2 regions of the Margalitia sp. FSL K6-0131 genome follow, and region 1 is predicted to be linked to the other one. Evidence: predicted binding sites of a transcription regulator. Region 1 holds the regulator's gene; the other holds the start of a gene.
The links. Region 1 encodes LexA, which represses DNA repair genes until DNA is damaged. Its sites were predicted from a motif close to CGAACATATGTTCG; they were not measured.
Positions count from the first base shown of each region.

Region 2: the regulator LexA is predicted to act here: its motif matches at 1,868-1,881, upstream of NSQ59_RS27440 (YolD-like family protein).

Region 1 covers NZ_JBBOZS010000001.1:3,281,452-3,285,670, reverse strand. Annotated here, with positions in the region: gene NSQ59_RS16125 (GNAT family N-acetyltransferase) at 1-557, shown strand, start outside; partial or broken gene NSQ59_RS27970 (YjcZ family sporulation protein) at 751-819, shown strand; gene NSQ59_RS16120 (hypothetical protein) at 1,091-1,255, shown strand; gene NSQ59_RS16115 (hypothetical protein) at 1,476-1,715, shown strand; gene lexA (transcriptional repressor LexA) at 1,781-2,404, opposite strand; gene yneA (cell division suppressor protein YneA) at 2,570-2,893, shown strand; gene NSQ59_RS16100 (YneB family resolvase-like protein) at 2,903-3,544, shown strand; gene NSQ59_RS16095 (DUF896 domain-containing protein) at 3,656-3,886, shown strand; gene tkt (transketolase) at 4,045-4,219, shown strand, end outside.
Region 2 covers NZ_JBBOZS010000002.1:59,439-63,657, forward strand. Annotated here, with positions in the region: gene NSQ59_RS27425 (EAL domain-containing protein) at 1-99, shown strand, start outside; gene hfq (RNA chaperone Hfq) at 96-323, shown strand; gene NSQ59_RS27435 (ATP-dependent DNA ligase) at 488-1,351, shown strand; gene NSQ59_RS27440 (YolD-like family protein) at 1,380-1,724, opposite strand; gene NSQ59_RS27445 (hypothetical protein) at 2,448-2,849, shown strand; gene NSQ59_RS27450 (JAB domain-containing protein) at 3,397-3,852, shown strand; gene NSQ59_RS27455 (hypothetical protein) at 3,914-4,183, shown strand; gene NSQ59_RS27460 (hypothetical protein) at 4,185-4,219, shown strand, end outside.

The DNA.
Region 1 (4,219 bases):
TTTTCGCGGGTTTTCCAGTATTGGAATCTACGAATCTGATATTAAAAAAAATCGAAGAGGTACACTTACAAGAATTATATTCGATTTACGACAATGACAAAGTATTCAAATATTGCGGAATGATTCCCAGACATAACTTACAAACGGTAAGTAAGATGATTGGTCATTTTGATAAGGATTACGATAAAAAAAGAAGAGTCAAGTGGGGTATCTTTCAGAAGAATCAAAGTAATAAATTGGTTGGAATTTTGGAATCTATGGACTTTAACCAAAAAGTGAACGTGGTAACTATTGGTTATTATTTGGCAGAAGATTATTGGGGTAAGGGCATTGCAACCGAATCCGTTCATACGTTAGTAAAATTTTTATTTGAAGAAGTTAATATTAACAGAATTCAAGCAGAGGTGATGCCTGCAAACGAGATCTCAAAGAAAGTCCTCTTGAAAAACGGATTTATGAAAGAAGGATTGTTAAGACAAGCTTCTTTATGGTCAGACAAAGGAGTTGTTGATTTAGAAATATACAGCATACTTAAAGAGGAATACACGAATAATTAAATTTTTTAACCCATCCTCACTTGGAAGGGCTTATAACTCCAAAATTTAAACGACTTTATTGTTACTTGTTTAAAGTGTTATTCGATAATTAATCTAAAAATTAAAAAACTTTATTCTTCCCCGTCCATTAAAATGGACGGGGAATACGCATTTGGCGGTTTAAAAATAAACAACTTTATTGTAATTCAACAGAAGTTCCTTCGTATTAATTGTAGTATTGTTCATATTATTAAATATTGTTCTTTTTTCTAGGACTTACTAAATCGTCGAAAAATTTCTTAATGGGAAAAATGTAAGGTTCTATCCTTAAATTGTTTGAGATAAAAACTTGTTCTTGTACGCAATTTTCTTCTTGGGAAAGAATACATTAATTAAGCATGTAAGAATAGATGCCCCCCTTGATACCACTGGTGTTTAGAGGGGTTCAATTAGGTTCGAATATTACAGCAATAATAAACTCCTAATTTTTCTATTATGATAAGTGCATGATTTTGTATTTACAGCAAATACTAAAAGAAAAGGAGTGAAAGTATATGAAATGGAATGATGATGCGGCTCCTAATAATAATATTCCATCGGAAGTATTGAAGTCCTCCAAGTTTATTTCTAACGAACAAAAAGAACATGAGTTTTCCGAAGAGTTATCAGATGGCGGCGAGAGAGATGAGGCCATCAAACAACAATTAAAAAACAATTGAGTTACATAGCGCCTTGTATTTGGCGCTTTTTTTTTATCATTGGATTATATATAAGTTGGCGGCCAAACTCCCATAATCTTATTTGAAGATTAATGTTTATTATTTTGGTTGAATGTACAAGCTTAAAGTCAAAATAATAATAAAATATTTTAAGAGAAATCATCAAGGTATAGGGGACGAGCATAAGATAATATTATGAGAAAACCGGAGGTGGTATAAAGTGTTTGAGATCTATGATGTTGCCATTATTCCGTTAATTCTTGGGGTGGTGGAGTTATTTAAGAGAGCAGGATTGCCAAAAAAATATTCGCCATTCTTAGCTGTAATCCTAGGACTGTTATTTGGAATATTTTATTTAGGAACTAGTATAAAACAAGGAATAATTGTTGGTTTAATGCTAGGTTTATCCGCAAGCGGATTATATAGTGGAACCAAAAATATGGCGAAAAGTGATAAATAAGTCTACTAAAATATTATTTAACCCAAAAGGCAAGAAATGTATTTCTAACCTTTTGGGTTTTTCTTTTAATGAATTACTTGTCGATATAGTCCGATTACTTTTCCTAAAATAATTACATTTGGTAAAATAATCGGTTCCATTGTTGAATTTTCAGGCTGCAAACGAATATAATCTTTTTCTTTAAAAAATCTTTTAACCGTTGCTTCGTCCTCTTCTGTCATTGCCACCACTATATCACCGTTGTTTGCAGTCTGCTGTTGGCGAACTATAACATAATCTCCATCTAATATGCCTGCCTCAATCATACTTTCCCCAACTATCTCCAACATAAATACATTCTCATCGCCAGGTGCTAAATGTTCAGGCAAAGGGAAATATTCTTCAACGTTTTCTATAGCTGTTATTGGCATTCCGGCCGTAACTTTTCCTACTAAAGGTACATTTACTACTATTTGCTGAGGGATTGAATCATTCATTAAATCTAGAACTTCTATCGCTCTTGGTTTGGTTGGGTCTCTACGAATTAATCCTTTGCTTTCAAGTCTGGAAAGATGGCCGTGTACAGTTGAACTGGAGGCTAAGCCGACGGCTTCTCCGATTTCGCGAACAGATGGTGGATAGCCTTTTAGCTTTACTTCTTGCTTGATAAAATCCAATATATCTTGTTGCCTTTTAGAAAGTTTTGTCATATTTAACACCTCAACAATCGAAAATTCGACTTTTTATTAATTCCATTATAGCATTACATTTCCAGATATACAAACATAAGTTCGAAAAAAATATTGACACCAAACTAATGTTCTTATTATAATAAAATCAATAAAGCGAACATATATTCGAAAGAGGGATGTAAAATGTCATTGTTATGGAAAAAATATTCATATGCTATTATTCTAGTTATCCTTTCATTTATCCTCGGAATCACCATGATATTTCAATTAGATGATCATTCCGACAACTATACGCATATTACTGTTTCAGATGGCCAGTCATTGTGGTCGATAGCAAATACATATAAAATGGAAAATGGTATGACTAAGTCAGACTTTATTAAATGGGTACAAAATGAAAATCATTTAGTTTCTACAAATATAAAGTCAGGACAGACCATTATAATTCCAATTAAAACCAAAAGCAAAGAATACAACATACAACAATTAGCATCAGATGCAAAGTAGGTAATATGAATGAATACAGTTATTTATTGTCGAGTCAGTACAACAAAACAAACACAAGAAACATCCTTAGCACGTCAGGAAGAAGAATTGCTTTCAGCTGCAAAAGCATGGAATCTTACCGTTGTTAATGTTATCCATGATCAAGCTAGCGGCTATGAATTAGATCGGCCAGGTGTGCTTGAGATGTTAGACAACATTAAAACAAATAAAATTGAATCCGTTATTATTCAAGATGAAACAAGACTTGGAAGGGGTAATGCAAAGATTGCATTGCTTCATTGCTTAAATAAAGAAAATGTAAAAGTATTTAGTTTAGACCATAATGGTGAGTTAGAGCTTTCTGAGTCGGATTCTATGGTTCTGAGTATCGTCAGTATGGTAGAGGAGTACCAACGTAAATTACATAATTTAAAAATAAAACGTGGGATGAGAAGAGCAGTGGCAAAAGGGTATCATCCCGAAAAAAATTTGCATGGTAATGGAAATGCATTAGGAAGAGAACGGAAGGATGTCCCTATTGAGGAGATTGTCCGATTAAGGAATAATGGCCTTACGTTTGCAGAAATAGCCGCCACAATGCGAGGTTTTGGCTATAATGTATCAAAAGCCACTGTGCATAGAAGATTTCAAGATTATACGCAAACATTATAATCGTAGCATAACAAACGTTTTAAAGCTCTTTTCTTGAAAAAGGGCTTTTTTTTTAGTAACATTACTTTGATTAAAGGCAGGATATTTATCCTTCTGTAAAGGAGTAACTTTATGCTATCAAAAGAGAAAATAGCGAGAATAAATGAACTTGCAAAAAAATCGAAGGAGCAAGGTTTGAGCAAGGAGGAAGCGAAAGAACAATCAAAATTACGAAGAGAATATCTAGATTCTTTTCGTTCATCTATGAAAAATACAATAGAGAAGGTCAGGGTGTTTGACCCGAATGGTGACGAAGTAACACCTAAAAAAGTTCGTGATCTTCAAAATAAAAAACTCCATTAAATGCTAGGTCTAATAAATTTATTGCTTCAAATACTAGTTCCATCTGGGATTTAATAATTATTTATGAAAAATAGATGATAATTTATTGAGTTAATGTACTAAACATAAGATAATAATACAGTGATAATATATTTTATTTAGGAAAGGATGCATGAAATTTGTTTGATAATACAGATCAATTAGCCGTTACGACTATTAGAACACTATCCATCGATGCAATTGAAAAGGCAAATTCGGGTCACCCTGGTTTACCTATGGGGGCAGCTCCAATGGCGTATACTTTATGGACTCGTTTTATGAATCATAACCCAAAGAATCCAAAATGGTTTAATC
Region 2 (4,219 bases), on a different contig from region 1:
TTTTTCTCAGGTCCAGTATCATTCGATAAACTAAAAAAATATATAGAGAGCAAAACAGGTCAAAGACGGGTTGAAAATAAAAGGAGTGTATCCATTTGAGTAAAGCAATATCTATCCAGGATATTTTATTAAATGAAGTAAAATCTAAAAAAATAAATGTGACAGTTATTTTGATGAATGGCCATCAAATAAAAGGTACCGTTACCGGATTTGATTCATTTGTAATTCTTATTAGTCCTGAAAATAGTCGTAACCAACAAATGATATACAAGCACACCATTTCAACCATAATCCCAACACAAAAGCTAGAATTAAAGTATTAAAGAAAAGTGGACCTTCATAGTTAAGGTCCACTTTTCTTCGGTTTAAGCAACAGTGAAATGTACATTTGAAAGGTTCTTGCTTTCCACTTCTATCCTCTACTGCTAGTAATCTTCCATAGTAATATGGAGTTGATTTTGTTATTGTGAAGGGTGGAGGTTTAGATATGTTAAATACACCAATTAAACCAATGCTATTACAACCTTCTACAGATATTCCAACCGGAAAAATGTACCTGCATCAATTAAAATTAGACGGTCATAGAGCTTTACTACATTATGATCGAGGGAATTTAAAAATATTCACCAGGCATTTTAATGAGGTAGGTTATAAGTATCCTGAACTCAAAAACATTAAATTGCCAGTTGAAAATTGTATTTTGGATGGCGAGATTGTTTGTTTTGACTCTGAAGAAGATCCGCCAAAGCCTTGCTTTGACAATCTAATGATTAGATTTCAAACGTCAAACCCATTAAAAATAAATAAATTAATGGATGAATTACCAGTCCATTTCGCATGCTTTGATATTCTTTTTCTTAATGATGTACCACAAATAAATTACAATCTTGAAAAGCGCTTAAATACCTTAGAATCTATTGTTACGAATGATCCTTATATTTCTACCTGTCCATCTTATCCGGACGGTAAAGTCCTTTTTGAAAAAGTAAAAGAATTGGGGCTTGAGGGGATAGTATCAAAGCATGTTCACAGGAAGTATTATGTAGATTCCAGACCAAAAGACGTATTTTTAAAAGTTAAAAATTACCAGTATGAAATTTTAAATTTAAAGGCGATTCGTAAGAAAAAATTTGGCTGGGTAATGATGAAAGATAATGAATATAAGGGAATAGTCGAATTTGTCCCTCCTATGGAAAGAAAGGCATTGAAGCAAATTTATAAACAGCTAATCGTTGGTGAGGATGAAAACTATATATATCTGGACCCGATAATAAAATGCAAAGTGAAATATCAATGTTTATCAAAAAAAGGCCATATGAGGAGCCCTAGTTTAGAGAAATTCATTGTATAAAAAGCTGCCCTTTCAGGTGCAGCTTTTTTTAATCGATTAATTTCACATTAATAATCTCCGGAAAAAGAATATATTCAAATGTGTTGTCGTGCATAATGAGTTTAATTTTCTTTTCAATTCCGTCAAATGAGTGAATTTTACCGGATATAATTTCGGTAAACCCATTATCGAAAACGGTAAATTCTATCGGTAACTTATTTTCTTTTGCAAAATGTATCTTTTCCTCAAACTCCTGAACTTGGTAATCATCTATCAAGGGCATTTGAATTTTTTTTTCATCAATCCACATTTGTTTTACCATTGATACTTGTTCAGGCATGTAAAAACCTCTCCATTTTTTCATTTTTCTATCTTTTAAATTATCTAAGTCCATTTTTTTCCTCCAAAATAAAGTAGTCTATCCTGTCTGCTGCTGCATTCATAAAAAAGAATCGGAACCGAACAGCCCAAACACTGCGGTGAATCTCCTGTATAGGCTGTTAGTGTACGAGTTATTATCATCTCAACTATAAAATACGAATATATGTTCTATTTTAAAGGATAGAACTAACAATTTTCAAGTGATGGTAATGTAAAAAAGTAAAAGTTTACGGAAAGCTTGCTAAACGCAAGCTTTTTTATGTTCGAGACCTTTTAAAAACTAAAAAACAAATTCATATAAAATCAACTGTAATCATGGGTACCCCCTGTCCACCTTTCACTGTAGCTTCTCCGTCATTCCAGGCAAGGGCGCAAAAAACTTTTTCCTTTTATTGAAATAGTGGGCGTTCACGTTCTACTTTGGCCTCGTCAGTCGCAAAAGATTAGATTACCTTTTGGGGTAATCTTTTGCTCCTTCCGATTCCAAGTAGAACGGGTTTGCTCGTGATTCTTTGACCTGTTCCAGCATTTTCATTGGCAAAAGGCGGCCAATAAAAATGCTGTCCCATCTCAAGGATCACGGCAAACACACTGAAAAAAATTAGAGTGGAAGGAAAAACTTTTTTGCTTGTCTCCCTTGCCTTCCATTCCTCCGGCGCTTTCGTTACAGGTGAACAGGGGGAAGGGTAGAATGAAAGATTCCTCCTGAAATTTTAGAAATAAAGGAGATAAACAAATGACAAATGAAAAAGACATTGAAATCAGGGATATCGAAAATATGGGAGAATTTCAATACTTAAACTTTATCATCGACCATGAAACATTAGATTTTGTAGGCTATGAATTTGAAGGAAAAGAAATTGTAATTGAAGAGTCTGGTTGTGAACAATCATTGTTCCGAATGGACGTAGATAAAAAGACTGGAATAATTGAAGTGTACGCTGCCTATAGTGAAGACTTCGATATCATGGAAGAGGTATCTTGTTACTTTGATACAAAAAAACTTTTTGCAGATATAAAAAAATACATGGAGCAAAATGAAGTGGATAATCAGGGCGAAGTATATGTAAAGTACATCAAATTTATTAACGAAGGATACGAATGTGACGATGCAGTAACAAAGGCATATGGATATTAATTTAATAAGGAGAGCTTGCTAAACGCAAGCTTTTTATTTTTAAAGGGCTTTAAGGGCATGGAAAAAACGGACTGCATCCGTTTTTTTTTTATTTTAAAAGAACATTTTTAAAACATTCAAGACAACCCCATAATCCGGAAGTTCCCTCTGTCCACCTTTCACTGTAGCTTCTCCGTCATTCCAGGCAAGGGCGCAAAAAACTTTTTCCTTTTATTTAAATAGTGGGCGTTCACGTTCTACTTTGGCCTCGTCAGTCGCAAAAGATTAGATTACCTTTTAAGGTAATCTTTTGCTCCCTCCGATTCCAAGTAGAACGGGTTTGCTCGTGATTCTTTGACCTGTTCCAGCATTTTCATTGGCAAAAGGCCGCCAATAAAAATGCTGCCCCATCTCAAGGATCACGGCAAACACACTGAAAAAAATTAGAGTGGAAGGAAAAACTTTTTTGCTTGTCTCCCTTGCCTTCCATTCCTCCGGCGCTTTCGTTACAGGTGAACAGAGGGAACGATACACACCCTTTGTAAACAGATAAAAGGAGAGATAGAACATGCACAAAACACAAAAAATTTACGAAGTGGTACGAATCAAGCAAGAGATTAAGGAGTGTGACAGAGGTTTAGTTCTAGAAAAAATCAAATCACCAGAGGATGGAGCAAAAATTGCCGCAAGTTTTATAGGGGACGAAGATAGAGAAGTTTTCTTGGTTATTTGTCTAAGCACTAAAAACACAATAAATGCCATTCATCGTTGTCATGTTGGTTCCATTAACGCATCCATAGTACACCCGAGGGAAGTATTTAAATCAGCAATTTTAAATAACTCTACGAGTATTATCGTAGCTCATAACCACCCTAGCCTAGACTGTACCGAAAGCAGGGAAGATGTAGCGGTAACTCAGCGATTAAATGAAGCAGGGAAGATTCTAGGGATAGACGTTTTAGACCATCTAATTGTGAATGCCAAAGGAGAATATACAAGTCTAAAGGAAAAAGGCTATTTATAAAAAAACGAGCCTTCCTCTTAAAAGAGGAAGGCTAATAAAAAAAAACGGAGGTTCTCTTTAAATGGAAATATATATTTTATATGGATTAAAGGAAACAATAGAATGTTACGAATTATCTAGTTTTGCTGATATATATTTTGATTTTACAAAAGCTAAAGAAGTTGCAAATGAGGAATTAAAGGAACTTTTAGATGAATATGAGATTGATATAGATGAACATTTAGATATTCACGAAAGTAACGATTCTTATTCTATATTTCTTTATAAAGAAGCTGAAATTCGCTTTGAATTATCCATTAAGAAAAAGGTGTTCTCTCATGAAAGGGTTTAATATGAAATATACAAATAAACAAAAAGAAATTATTGA